2 regions of the Prevotella sp. P5-126 genome follow, and region 1 is predicted to be linked to the other one. Evidence: riboswitches for the same ligand, from Rfam matches in the RefSeq annotation. Region 1 holds a riboswitch; the other holds the start of a gene.
What was found. Region 1 has a riboswitch for cobalamin ahead of CIK90_RS05730 (TonB-dependent siderophore receptor). Riboswitches for the same ligand answer to the same signal wherever they lie in the genome.
Positions count from the first base shown of each region.

Region 2: another riboswitch for cobalamin. It lies ahead of CIK90_RS00335 (TonB-dependent receptor); the one in region 1 lies ahead of CIK90_RS05730 (TonB-dependent siderophore receptor).

Region 1 covers NZ_NPIZ01000053.1:186,196-193,651, forward strand. Annotated here, with positions in the region: gene CIK90_RS05720 (TonB-dependent siderophore receptor) at 1-186, opposite strand, end outside; gene CIK90_RS05725 (sirohydrochlorin cobaltochelatase) at 217-1,320, opposite strand; gene CIK90_RS05730 (TonB-dependent siderophore receptor) at 1,307-3,448, opposite strand; cobalamin riboswitch at 3,534-3,728, opposite strand; gene CIK90_RS05735 (cobyrinate a,c-diamide synthase) at 3,809-5,107, shown strand; gene asnB (asparagine synthase B) at 5,728-7,392, opposite strand.
Region 2 covers NZ_NPIZ01000001.1:72,413-79,868, forward strand. Annotated here, with positions in the region: gene CIK90_RS00320 (UDP-N-acetyl glucosamine 2-epimerase) at 1-648, shown strand, start outside; gene cbiB (adenosylcobinamide-phosphate synthase CbiB) at 664-1,605, shown strand; gene CIK90_RS00330 (cobyric acid synthase) at 1,663-3,183, shown strand; cobalamin riboswitch at 3,253-3,443, shown strand; gene CIK90_RS00335 (TonB-dependent receptor) at 3,486-5,504, shown strand; gene CIK90_RS00340 (YncE family protein) at 5,544-6,734, shown strand; gene CIK90_RS00345 (ABC transporter substrate-binding protein) at 6,745-7,456, shown strand, end outside.

The sequences.
Region 1 (7,456 bases):
GAGTACGTGCACCGGTGTAGCAGTGACTCCCAAACGCTGATGATGCCCCGACCCCGTCACTACAACGGGATTGAGGCTCATCTGTTTGTCAGCATCTGCCGATCCGCTTTTGCTGTGGATCTGTGCCGATGCAACTATTGCGTTTACTGATAAGGCGAAGATAACGAGTAGTCTGTTGGTCTTCAAAGTTTATCAGATTTTATGTTTGTTTCTGGTTTATTCGGGGTTCTTTGAGTGATAGTAATCCACAGTTTCAGCGTTCTTGGTGTGTGCTTTATAGAGTGCGCGGACATTGGCAAACTCAAGCAGACCCTTTACAATTCCCTTGTCGTCGGTATAGCTATCGTCCTCGATGGTGTATCCCATGTGTTTGAAATACATCTTCCAACTGGTGTCTTCAACCTCACCTTCGTCGTTGGTCTCAAATCCATTGTCCCAAGCATCGTCGTCACCAGCCATATCGTTGTGGGCGTGGTCACCGGCGATAGACATCAGCGGAGCGCAATATACCTTACCGCTGGTGATGCCATCGTTGGCCATGCGCTGGTGAACGTGAGTTTTGAAGTTCTCCTTCATATCAACAGTTCCTACATAGTAGTTAGAGTTGTAAGCCTTCAGGGCTGTTTCCAACTGGGTGTAGCGAACATTAGCTTTGTAGGTATCGTAGGTGTCGGGGTTACCGTGACCCATGAACAACAAAGCGCCTTTCTGTGCATAAGAACTGAAGTTGTCGTTGAGTGCCTTAGCCAACTTATTCACGTCTGAAGGATATTCAGCCATCAGAGGATAGCCCAGCTTAAGGGTCATGGTGCTCAGATACTTATCGTCGAGGTCACCGTTAGAGTTGTTAGCGAAGTCTTTCATAGCGTTGATGACACGTGTGTATTCTTCTCCGGGAATCACCTGCATAGACTGAACGATGATTTCCTTATACTGCACACGTCCGAAAGCCTCCAGCCAGTATTTTGGCTCATAGAAGTTGCGGGGCTTTACGTGTTCGCCAGCCATAGCACGGTTGATACAGATAGCTGAAGAGAACGACAGATAGACGTCGTAACCAGGGAATTCTTTCTTGTATTCCTCTACGGTAAGGTCGAAAGCATCGTATGCCTGCTGCCATGTCGAACCAAATGCAACGACGAGAATAGCCTTGTCGTTTTTCTTCTGTGACTTAACGGTAGCATCTACTTCCTGCTGGTAACGCTCCATGTTTGACAGTTGTCCGCCCTTGGAGTCATCGTCGTCGTCACCACAAGCAACGAATGTTGAGGCAGTCAGCAATGCTACGGCTGCCATCATGAGAAATTTAATCTTCTTCATTGTCTTTTTGTTTGTTATAATGTTGATTATTAAAAATGTTTCTAATCTTCTTTCCTTTCGCAAATCTGACAGTCAGCGAGGCGAAAAGCGTAGTACCCGATGTGTTGGTACCGAGGTGTAATCCGTGTGGAGTTTTATCCACATAGTTGAAGATATTATCCACTCCAGCCTCTATACGGTAGGTCATGTGTTTACTTTTTCCAAGGTCGTGGGTGGTGCTGAGACGCCATATCTGGTATCCCTTACCGTTGCCGTTGGTCTGATAGTAGCGTTTGGTTGACATCTTGCCATAGATGCCGACACCCATCTGATAGTTGGTGGCAAACTGATGGTTCCATGTAGCGAAGACGTTGGCTTTATGGTGTGCCATGCCATCGATGGTGACATTGACCATTCTGTCGTGTGTGGTGTCGTAGATATTGGCTTTGGTATCAAGGTAACTATACCCTGCCCCGATACTCAGATGGTCTGTGGTGTATCGCAGATTGACATCCACACCATAGGTTTTGGCATCTTCCATGTTGTGATAGCGACGCACTTTACTGAGCATCTCACCATACTGTTGGCGGTAAACGTCTGGTGCTTCGCTCTTGGGTATGGTTACCAAGGCTATCATATCATCCACCTTATTATAATATCCCGTAACAGATACGTTGAAATGACCTATGGTATATTCGCCGTTTAGCGAGAAGTAATTGCTGGTTTGTGCCTTCAGGTCTGGATTTCCCAAAAACAGAATGATGCCGCTCATGTCGCGTGCATACTGGTAATTGAGCTCTTTGATGGTGGGTGTCTTAAATCCCTGGCTCCACGATGCTCTAAGTCTGAAGTCGCCAAGTTTAAGCATGGTAGAGAGTTTGGGGGTAAGTTTCCATCCGAAACTCTCGTTGCGGTTGAGTCGGAGTCCGGCTGTCACCTGGAGGATGTGCAGCAGTTGGAGTTCGTCTTGCACATAGATGGCCTCGGTATTATCGTCGGCGGTGCGTCCTTTGATGCTTGCAGGAGCTTTGAGATAATCGTAGCGTGCCTCAATACCGGCGCTGAGTTTGTTGGTTGGGGTGAGTGCAAACACACCTTTTAGATTAAACATGGTGCGCTCCTGATTGCTCATCAGCAGTTTTTGTCCGGTGAAATAGGGGTAGTCGAGAATGAAGTTGCCATCTTCATCGAAGCCTTCTGCCAGTGTTGTCGAGGTGAAAGCGTGGTAATAGGCATGTTTGTTCCAACTGACATCTGCCGTGACGAGGTCACCGCGATTAGTGGTCCATTGCATGCCGGCAACGGCTGAAGCGTTCTTATACTTTAGGTCATAGTTATAGACATCATATTTGGGATATTTGCCGCTCTTGCGGTATATACCCTTCTGATACCATGATCCTTCGGCATAGAGTTCTAATTGTTGGGTAGGATTCCATACCAACCGCTCTGCTATCTGCCAATTGGTAAACTCGTTTGCAGTTTTGCTTTTCGAGTCGGTGACGGGTGTTGCCGAACTTGGTGTATGTTCGGTGGCGGTATTCTGCCATCCGTCGTTGTGCTGAAGTTGAAAGTTGGTGTATGATTTCCATTGTCCAAAGCGCAGGGCAATGCCGTTGTGCTGTCTCACATCGTTATGCGATCCGTAGCGTGTCTTGTTTTCAAGCATCACGCCTTCATTATGCTTACGGGTGATAATATTGATGACTCCGGCTATGGCATCGCTTCCATAGAGTGCCGACGAGGCACCCTTGACAATCTCGATGCGCTCAATATTGTTGGGGTCGATAAGTCCGAGGTCGTTTTGTCCGCCTACATCACCATGCAGGCGCTTACCGTCGATGAGTATTAGGATATAGGAATTGCCCAGTCCGTTCATCTGCATTTGCGATCCCATGTCGCCCTGTTCGAAGTCGAACGATGCTGACAACTGGGAGAGTATGTCTTCGATGCTGCGTCCGGCAAAGGTTTTCAGCACCTGCCGATTGATGACTTCGGTCTGTACCGGAGCATCTTTCAACAAGTGGCGCGTACCAGTTCCTGTCACCACAACCTCTTGCAGCGACTCCTTGCTCTCAATGGTTTTCTGTGCTAAAACCGGCGGACACACTACTATAGCAAGTAGCAGACCCGCAATGTTTCTGCAAGTCATAATACCCTTATAATTCATTCTAAAATAAAATAGGAAATTGTCAACCCTTAATCCTGAGGGCGCAATGTCTTGTCTGGGCGTTTGCCTGAGATAGAACATATAAGGCAGGTCTTCTGGCTCTCCCCAGTCTGTCATACCTTCCCGAGTTGCCTCAGTGGCGTTATACTGACAAACTTGCTTCAAAGGGGGATTACAGCTGCAGGTACAGCTCCGGTCTTTCACCGGATTCCCTTGCATCATACGGCATCTGCCGTTGATTGCCTTTTCTTTCCGGGTGCAAATGTAGTCATTTTATGTTATATGGCAAAAAAATCATAGAAAAATCGGATTATTATCCTCCTTTTTTGTAATTTCGCACCCATGAAGCATACTTTCGCCCAATTTCTAATAGCGGCACCGGCATCTGGGTCGGGCAAGACCACCATTTCCATTGGTATGATGGCGGCGCTGGTGCGTCGCGGCAGGGTGGTGCAACCGTTTAAGTGCGGTCCCGACTATATCGATACAAAATATCACGGTATGGCGTGCCACCGATCGTCATACAACCTCGACCTCTTCATGGCGACAGATTCGCACGTGAAGGCTATCTACTCTGAGGCTTCGCGCGATGCCGATATATGTGTGGTGGAGGGCATGATGGGACTTTTCGACGGCTTTCAGCGCCAGCAAGGCAGTGCGGCACATGTGGCAGCCACACTCCATTTGCCGGTAATACTGGTGGTAGATGCCAGCCATACGGGCTATTCGGTGGCACCACTGCTACAGGGTTTGGCGCGTTACGATGCCGATGTCCATGTCAAGGGTGTTATATTCAATAAGGTGGGAAGTCCACGCCACGACCTCATGCTGCGTGAGGCGGCAGCCGATGCAGGGTTGGTGTGTCTGGGATGTGTACCGCGCCAGCGACAAGCGGAGGCTTCGTCGCGCTATTTGGGACTGGACTTTAGTCGTACCACGGATATGGACGAGATGGCAGACCTTGTGGAACAGCATGTGGATATAGACCGGTTGTTGCTGCTGACAAGTGGCGAGAGACCGCAGGAAACTATCGACCATCACACCGATAGACCACTATCAGACTGCCACATCGTAGTGGCTCGCAACGACGATTCGTTTTCGTTTGTCTATCAGCACCATATCGATTTACTGCAACGCTTGGGCAGGGTTACCTTTTTCAATCCCGAAGACAACCAGCCGATACCGGCAGACACCACCCTACTCTATCTGCCGGGAGGCTATCCCGAACAGCATTTAGAGGCATTGCAACGCGCCCAACAAACCAGAGCGAGCATACGCCGCTATGCCATCAGTGGCGGAAAGATACTGGCGGAGTGTGGCGGCATGATGTATCTCTGCAAGGATATCGTCAGCGACGAAGGTACGTACGAGATGTGTGGCGTACTGCCCTACTCTATTGGCAGCCGAAAGAGCGACCGAAAACTATCTTTAGGCTATCGCCGCGTGATAGTTGGAGAGAAGGAATATCGCGGTCATGAGTTTCATTACTCCCAGTTTTTGCCGCCACTGCCCCACTCCGGCGCCGATGTGTTTAACGCTCGCAATGAGCAAACGCCTTCGCCGTTTATCATCGAAGGCAATGTGGTGGCGAGCTATACCCACTTGTATTGGCAGGACGAAGTGCCGTTCTTTGGCAAATGACAATAAACCACAGTAGGACAAAAGACCTTTGTTGCCACTGCTACACAATAAGCATAACGTACTGATATAATGTACGTTTCAACACTTTTCAACATACTTTCCTCAGCAAATCAATTTGTTTTCCTCAGCAAATCAATTTGTTTTCCTCAGCAAATCAATTTGTTTTCCTCGGCAAATCAATTTGTTTTGCTCAACTACATGACGTTTGCAGCCATGCTGAATGACGTTCTCGATGACGTTGAATGACGTTCTCGATGATGCTGAATGACGTTGATGACTATGCAATTTCAATGAGTTTGGTCAGCAAATTCATTGAGTTTGCTGAACCACATGACGCTTATAGGTATTTAATCTTCTATATACCAATAGGTTACACCATATCAAAAAAATCACTGAAAAACAGGGTATCAGGACGATACGCAACCCACTGTCTGCTGAAACAACTGTCAGCTACGGCTGAGAAGTGATGCGGAATGAAAGAAAAACAGTCTCCGACAAACAGCGTGTCGGAGACTGAAAAGAGTAGGGGATATCAACTGTTTGGAGTTGAAAAACTGTAGAAAGTACTACTACCTGACATTGTTGCCAGCATAAAAACATCGGCTGGAGAAAACACAGACTTAATATGCCTGCTCGTGAACACCCTTCACAGCACGACCACTGGGGTCGTTCAGATGTTGGAACGAACGGTCCCATGCCAATGCTTCGGCAGTGCTGCATGCCACGCTTGGCACACTTGGAACACTGCGAGCTGCACTATCGGAAGGGAAATGCTCAGCAAAAATGCTGCGATAGTAGTACTCTTCCTTATTCTGTGGCGTATTGATGGGGAAGCGCTCGGCGGCATGTGCCATCTGTTCGTCGGTCACAGCGGCTGCGGTAACGGCTTTCAGCGTGTCGATCCACGAGTAGCCCACACCATCGGAGAACTGCTCCTTCTGGCGCCATGCCACTTCATCGGGCAACATATCTGCAAAGGCTTGACGCAAAATCTTCTTCTCCATCATCATGCCGGGACAGAGTTTTGCCTCAGGATTGGTGCGCATAGCGATGTCGAGAAACTCTTTGTCGAGGAATGGCACACGACCTTCCACACCCCATGCAGCAAGACTCTTGTTGGCACGGAGGCAGTCGTAGAGATAAAGCTTAGAGAGTTTGCGCACCGTTTCTTCATGGAAAGCACGCGCATCGGGCGCTTTGTGGAAATAGAGATAACCGCCGAATATCTCGTCGGCTCCTTCGCCAGAGAGTACCATCTTAATACCCATCGACTTGATGACACGGGCAAGGAGATACATCGGAGTAGAGGCACGTACGGTAGTGACATCATACGTCTCGATAAAATAGATGACATCGCGGATGGCATCAAGGCCTTCTTGAATGGTATAGTTGATTTCGTGGTGGACAGTGCCTATGTGGTCGGCCACCAAACGGGCTTTGGCAAGGTCGGGCGCTCCCTTCAATCCAACGGCAAAACTATGAAGACGGGGCCAATAGGCTTTGGTCTTACTGTCGTCTTCAATACGCATATCGGCATATTTCTCGGCTACGGCTGAGATGATACTGCTATCAAGACCACCGCTGAGCAACACGCCGTAGGGTACATCGCTCATCAGTTGGCGGCGTACAGCGGCTTCAAGACCGTCATGGATAGCAGTCACACTGGCCTTATTGTCCTTCACCTGGTCGTAATCCATCCAATCACGATGGTAATACCGATGCATCTTTCCCTCGCCACTCCAGTAGTAATGGCCTGGCAGAAATGGTTCGTAGTGGTCGCACTGACCTTCAAGCGCCTTCAATTCAGAGGCTACATAGACCTTGCCATCGGCATCATAGCCGATATAAAGAGGGATGACACCTATCGGATCGCGGGCGATGAGAAACTCATCGCGCGTTTCGTCGTAGAGCGCGAAAGCGAATATGCCATTCAATTCTTCAAGGAAATCGATGCCACGGTCGCGATATAAGGCTAAAATAACCTCGCAATCGGAACCGGTTTGAAATTGGTATTGATCCTTATAGCGCTCGCGAAGGTCCTTATGGTTATAAATCTCGCCATTGACGGCAAGCACTTGGCAGCGATCGGGACTATAAAGAGGTTGCTGACCTGACTCAGGATCGACGATAGACAAACGTTCGTGGGCGAGAATGGCATGGCCTCCACAATAGATACCGCTCCAGTCTGGACCACGATGACGTATTTTCTGACTCATGCGCAAGGCCTTGTCGCGAAGGGCTTGCGTTTGTTCTTCCACATGGAAGATGGCTACTATTCCACACATGATGATATTGTTGTTTTTATGTTTGCGTTGAGGTTAGGATAGGGGAGTGGCTGGATTAGCCTGC
Region 2 (7,456 bases), on a different contig from region 1:
GATGGATTGAGTGATTTGTTGTTTACGGCAGGTGTTAGTAATAATAGTATTGTTACTCGTGAAGGTGCTGATATGCAAAAAATTTACATGGTTGGCAATATCCTGATGGACTCATTGCGTGCTAATCATGACAGATGGACGAGACCTCAATGTCTTGAAAATGTGTCAGACGGTCAGTATATTGTCTTGACTCTTAATCGCAAAGTACTCTTGGCAGATACAGATAAACTCCAACACCTCCTTGCTACTATAATCGATGTGTGCACTGGATGTGAAATTATTGCGCCATTACGTGGAGTAGCAAGAGAAGCTGTGGAAAAATTGTCGCTACCTATAACCCTTGTTCCAACATTGTCGTATTTGGAATTTGGTTACCTTGCTGCACATGCTAAAGGTGTGATAACGGATTCTGGTAATGTGGCAGAAGAAGCCACATTCAATCATGTACCATGTATCACTCTTAATAGTTATACAGAACATATTGAAACGGTGAATGTAGGTACTAATGTGTTAGTAGGTGAGGATTGCCAAAAATTGCATGATGCCTTGAAATTACTGATGGCTGGCAATTGGAAACATGGTGATTTGCCTGACCGTTGGGATGGACGTTCGGCAGAGCGTATTGTACAGACGCTTCTTGATTTATAATACTAAGAATAGCAAATGCGTTCAATCTTGGCCATTTCCATTTTGCCAATTCTTGTAGCTTGGCTGTTGGATAAGATATTAGGTGACCCGATGTGGTTACCGCATCCTGTTGTGCTGTTTGGTAAAATCATACATAAGTGCGAAACAATATTAAACAAAGGCCATTGGAAACGGACAAAGGGAGCGGTAATGGCTGTTGTGCTTATTATAATGACTTTTGTCTTGACCGATTACCTTTTGAAAATAGCGTTGGATGTGTCTGTTTATCTATGGATGACCGTGACAACCATACTTGTGTTTTACTGTTTGGCAGGAACAACACTGATTCGTGAAGTTAGACAAGTTTTCTACGCTCTTGATATTTCATTACACAAAGGACGTGAGCGTGTAGCTCGCATAGTAGGGCGAGACACAGCTAATCTTACAGCTCAGGAGGTACGTTCGGCAGCATTAGAAACCATGTCAGAAAACCTAAGCGATGGTGTCGTGGCGCCACTCTTTTGGTTGGTACTACTGGGCGTGCCGGGAATGATGGCATATAAAATGGTCAATACTCTCGATTCTATGATAGGTTACCATAATGAACGCTATCTTCGTTTTGGAACTTGGGCAGCACGCATTGATGATGTAGCCAACTACATACCAGCTCGATTGACAGCATTGATGATGATATTGACTTCAAGTTTTTATCGTTGGTGGAGCAGGTTACGTTTTGTAGCAAAACATGGCAGAATGCATGCAAGTCCTAATAGCGGCTATCCAGAAGCTGCATTAGCATCTATTCTTGATTGTCGTTTTGGTGGATCTCATGATTATTTTGGTCAACGTTTTTATAAACCATATATCGGAGACTGTGATCGCCAACTAAGTACGAAAGATATGATCATTGCCATTGGTGTTAACCAAAGAGTCGAGATTGTTATGATGGTAATTGTATGTGCATCGATTTTGTTTTGAGTACAGAAAAAATTGATATTTCTTTGTTTTTGAGATGTAAACTATAATATTTATCAAATGGCTATAAGTTCACAATCGAATCATAGGAAAAAACTTAATCCACTAATGTTTGTGGGAACAGGAAGTGATGTTGGAAAGAGTGTTGTAGCTGCTGCGTTTTGTAGAATATTTCGGCAAGACGGATATCGCCCAGCTCCATTTAAAGCACAAAACATGTCGCTCAACTCGTATGCCACTCCCGATGGATTAGAATTAGGACGCGCTCAGGCTGTACAAGCTGAAGCGGCAGGAATCCCTTGTGAGGCCGATATGAATCCCATCTTGCTGAAACCGCAGTCTGACCATACATCGCAAGTAGTCTTGTTGGGACGTCCTGACAGCAATCAGTCTGCTGGAAGCTATTTTCGAAAGGAAGGACGAGATCGCTTTCGTAATGTTGCTCATGAAGCATTTAATCGTTTGGCATCCCGTTTCAATCCTATTGTGATGGAAGGGGCAGGAAGTGTTTCTGAAATCAATTTGCGCGAGGTAGATATTGTCAATATGCCTATGGCTCTTTATGCCCATGCAAATGTAATTCTTGTTGCAGATATTGACCGCGGTGGCGTTTTTGCTAGTATTTATGGCAGTATTATGTTGATGACACCTGAAGAACGAAGTCACATGAAAGGTATTATTATCAATAAATTCCGTGGAGACATCAGTCTCTTCGAATCAGGCGCGAAAATGATAGAGCAACTATGTGGAATACCAGTTCTCGGTATCCTGCCTTATTTTCGTGATATTCATATTGAAGAAGAGGATAGTGTCTCGCTGCAGGTTAAGTCGAGACAGGCTGTAAAAGGCAAGGTAAATGTTGCAGTAGTATTGTTGCGCCACATGAGCAATTTTACAGACTTTGATGCATTAGAACAAGATTCACGACTGCATCTTTATTATACCAACAATCCTGCTGATCTTGAAGATGCAAATATCATCATCGTTCCTGGATCCAAATCTACGATAGATGATCTTTGTCTGTTACGTCAGAATGGAATGGCAAAAGCTGTTGTAGAAGCACGAAAACGTGGCGTTACGGTGCTAGGCATATGTGGCGGCTATCAGATCTTGGGAAAGGAAGTACGAGACCCGAATCATGTCGAGGGTGAAATCGAGCGATTGCCAGGGTTGGGACTTTTGCCTGTCGTGACAGTTATTGGTGGTGAAAAAACTACTCGACAAGTTACATTCCAATGTCCTACGCTGGTAAAAGATGAAAATGTCAAGCTTCGCGGTTATGAAATTCACATGGGAACGACAACACTTGATGACAATGCTCAGTCGATGAATCTATTTAATAACCAAACAACTGATGGATGTTTCGTTGATGATCGCTGCATGGGCACCTACATTCATGGAATACTTGATAATGCACCTATTGTTGATGTTTTATTGTCACCATATCTGAAAGATGCTCAACAGCAGTCTGTCTTTGACTATGAAACCTATAAAAACCAACAATATGATTTGTTGGCAGATCATGTTAGACAACATGTTGACATGGAACGCATTTATCGCATTCTTACTACGTCTGATTAGCTTTAACTGACAGATAAAGCAGATGTCGCATTTGTGGCAAAAGAAAGAAAAACATAATTCTTCTTTGTTTTTCGCTTACAAATTCGTAATTTTGCAAACGCATTGAGAATAGAAGGGAATGAGGTGAAAATCCTCGACTGTCCGGCAGCTGTAAACAACCCTATATCGACGTGAACAACAAAGTCACTGGTTTGTTACCGGGAAGGCGTTCGCGATCAGGTTGACAAGTCAGAATACCAATTCCAAGCATAAACAAAATTTTTCATCGTACTCTTGGGCTAGGCGATGAGATGTTTATAAATATGAAGAAATTCAATTTGTCGATAATTGCAATGCTTGTCTCTGTAAGCGCAATGGCGCAGACAGACACCATAACAAGCCGTGTTCATCAATTGAAAGAAGTGACTGTGACTAAGAGTCAGCGCAAGCGAATGCTCACAAGTACAGCACCTTTGCAAATGATGGACCGAAAAGACATGCTTACTATGGGAGTAACAGATATGGCAGACGCACTTCATCGAATGTCGGGCGTTACGCTACGCGACTATGGCGGTGCAGGAGGCATGAAGACCGTGGCTGTGCGTGGTTTTGGAGCAAAGCATACCGGTGTAAGTTATGACGGTGTTATGCTTAGTGATTGCCAGAGCGGCGAAATAGACCTTTCTCGTTATTCGCTTGATAATGTCGCCAAGTTATCGTTGGTAATTGGTGATAATGATGATATTTTCATTCCTGCACGTCAGGCGGCATCATCAGCAGTTCTCAACATACAGACATTGCCTTTACCTTCTGATGAAAGAAAACCGCATTTAACTTCTCAGTTGAAGATGGGGTCATTCGGATATGTTAGTCCCTATTTGCGATATGAACAGAGTTTTTCTAAGGCCTTTGCCGTGTCTGCTGTAGCTGAATATATTTATGCCGAGAATGATTATCCTTATGAGATTAGAAATGTAAAGACTGTGACGAAAGATCGTCGTACTAACAGTCTCATGAGTAGCGGACATGGCGAGTTAAACTTTTCATGGCAACCTCATGCAACAAATCGATTGACAGGTAAGATTTACTATTATGACAATTCACGTCAGTTGCCTGGTATCGTCCATTATTATACTAACGTAAGTGGGGAGACTCTTCATGACCGCAACTTCTTTGTACAGGCGGGGTACCAAAAACGTTGGGGAAATACGTGGGCGTTGAAAACCATTGCCAAAGTAAATTGGTACGAATCTATCTATCACGACAAACTAATGCCTGGCGCTGTTAACGATGCAAGTTATTGGCAACGGGAATATTATGCTTCTGCTGCCCTGCTGTTTGTCCCAACGAAACATTGGGCAATGGATTATTCTGCAGATTATTCTTTTAACAATCTGAATGGCAGTTCATGGCGCGCCATTATTGGACATCCGTTTCGCCATAGTATTCTTCAGTCCGTTACTGTAAAATATCAAACTGGTCGTTGGGTCATGACGGGAAAACTGTTGCATTCGCTTTTTATCAACCGTCAGAAGAACGTCGAACAGACAGATCGTACCGATGTGCAAATAAATTCTGCACGAAATATGCGTCGTCTCTCACCATCGCTGTCGTTGTCATACAAACTGCTTGAAGATGAGGAACTCTTTCTGCGTGCCAGTTACAAAAATATTTTTCGTTCTCCCACCTTTAATGAGAGTTACTACTATCATTATGGCAGTACCGAATTGAATCCCGAATTAACTGACCAGTGGAATATAGGTGTGACATACTCACCTCATCTCTCACGTTACACTACTGCAATGTTTATGTTTGACAGTTATATCAATAAGGTGAAAGACATGATAGTAGCAGTACCATATAATATGTTTGTTTGGACGTGTATCAATGTCGGTAACGTGCGCAGTATAGGCATCGACGCAACAATGCAGGTTGAACACCAGTTCAATAAAGCTCATGGGTTGATGCTCTCTGGAAGTTATAGTTTGCAAAAGGTGCAAAACCGAACTAATCCTGAGTCGCCCAACTACAATAAGCAGATTGCCTATATGCCTCAACATACAGCAAGTGGTTCTGTTGCTTATGAGAATCCTTGGATAAACTTAATACTGCATGCGACAGGTATGAGTAGCCGTTGGCCTAACAACGAGCATTATCCTTCAACAATGATAGAAGGCTATGTTGATTTTGGCTTGACAGCATATAAACAAATCCATTTTGGAAACCATCATGTAGAAATTCGTGGAGACATTAAAAATCTCTTTAATAAACAATACTGTATCGTGGCTCATTATCCGATGCCCGGCAGAAGTTGGATGATATCAATCAATTACAAATTATAATTAAATTATTTATTCAAAATGAAAAAACATTTATTAAGTATGGCAGTACTGCTCATGGGAGCAGCTATGTTTACCGCCTGTGATGACAACGACAATGAACAGCATGAATACATTGTTCCTGTAACAAAAGGTGCATTCCTTGTATGTAGTGGAAACATGAGCAGCAACATCGATGGTAGCGTTTCATACCTCGATTATACCTCTAATCAGGTTGCCAACAAGCAGTTCCAAGCACAGAATGGTCGTTCCTTAGGTGGTACTCCTAATGATGCTTTGGTTTATGGTAGTAAGATGTATATTGCCGTAACTGGTGAGAATACTCTTGAAGTGGTTGATGCCAAGACATTGAAGTCTCTCAGACAGATCAAGACCAATGTGACTTTTGGTGAGGGTTGTCTCAAACCTCGTCACCTTACAGCTTCAGGCGACAAGGTGTATATTTCATTCTACGGCAAGTCTGAATCTTCGTATGATGAGAATTGGAACGCTACAACTAAAGGTAATGGATATGTAGTTGCAATTGACACCACAACATTCACTCGACAAGGTATCTATGAGGCTGGTTCTTTCCCAGAGGGCATCAGCGTGGCAGATAAAAAACTGTATGTCTGCAATTCTGATTATGCAGCATGTACCAAACCTTCTATTTCTATTATCGACCTGACTACAGGTTCTGGAAGTCTGATTAAGAATGATAATATTGTCAATCCACAGAAGATTGTCTTGACTGCTGCTGGCGATATGTATGTACTTGATTTTGGAAACTATGGCGATAAGAAGTCTGGTGTATATAAGATTTCTGCCAAAAATAACGAGGTGACACGTCTGATGGATGCCAACGACATGGATTGCATTGGTAGCAATATCTTTGGTTATTATACTGAGTTCGACGCTTCTTATAAACCAGTCAAGACTACTTATCAGGTCTATAATCTTTTAAGCCAGGGAACATCTACTTTCTACACAGATACTAATAACGAGATTATCCCTGCATGTATTGGTGTTGATCCGGTTGTCGGTACCGTGTTCATTGCTTCTAACGTGAAGAATGCTGATACTGACAAAACTGATTATAAGGCAAATAGCAAGATCTTCATGTTCAACGTTGAATATTCACAACATGGCGTTTTTGTATCCGCTTCAAAGAATGCTAAAGTGTGGGGCGCTACTGCAGGTGTAGGTCCTTGCGCTTTTGCTTTCAACGTTACCACTAATGTGATCAAATATTAAATAGACAGAGATGCGTCAGTTCATCCTGTTTGGAATGATGACCGTGTTGCTGTCATCCTGCGGAGGCCGAATGGCCGAAGTGCAGGATGGTGGCGACACGCTTCATTTAAAATATTCCTCTTTGTTGACTATTGTGCGTCATGAGGGATATACGATGGCTCAAATCCGTAATCCTTGGAAATCAGGGAAGACTCTTCATACCTATGTATTGGTTCCGAAAGACGAACAGTTACCAGATCAAGCATTACTGCCTGCACAGGCTACCATTATCCGTACACCCGTAGAGCATTCTGCTGTATTTACCACAGTTCATTGTTCTTTACTCGGTATGCTTGGAGCACAGGACAAGATAGTGGCTGTTGCTGATTTGAAATATATCAAACTGCCATTTGTCCAACAAGGGGTAAAAGCTGGTAAAATAGCAGATTGCGGTAGTGGAATGCAACCCATGGTAGAGAAGATTATGGATGTGAAGCCCGATATAATCATGCTTTCTCCTTTTGAAAACAGCGGTGGCTATGGAAAGGTTGAGGAAATCAATATTCCTATTGTAGAATGTGCAGAGTATATGGAAAACTCTCCGTTGGCACGTGCAGAATGGATGCGATTCTATGGATTGCTTCTTGGACGTGAACAGGAGGCAGACAGCCTTTTCGCTTGTGTAGATAGCTGTTACCACATGCTTCAACAACAAGCTTCAAAGGCTCGTCATGGAGGACATC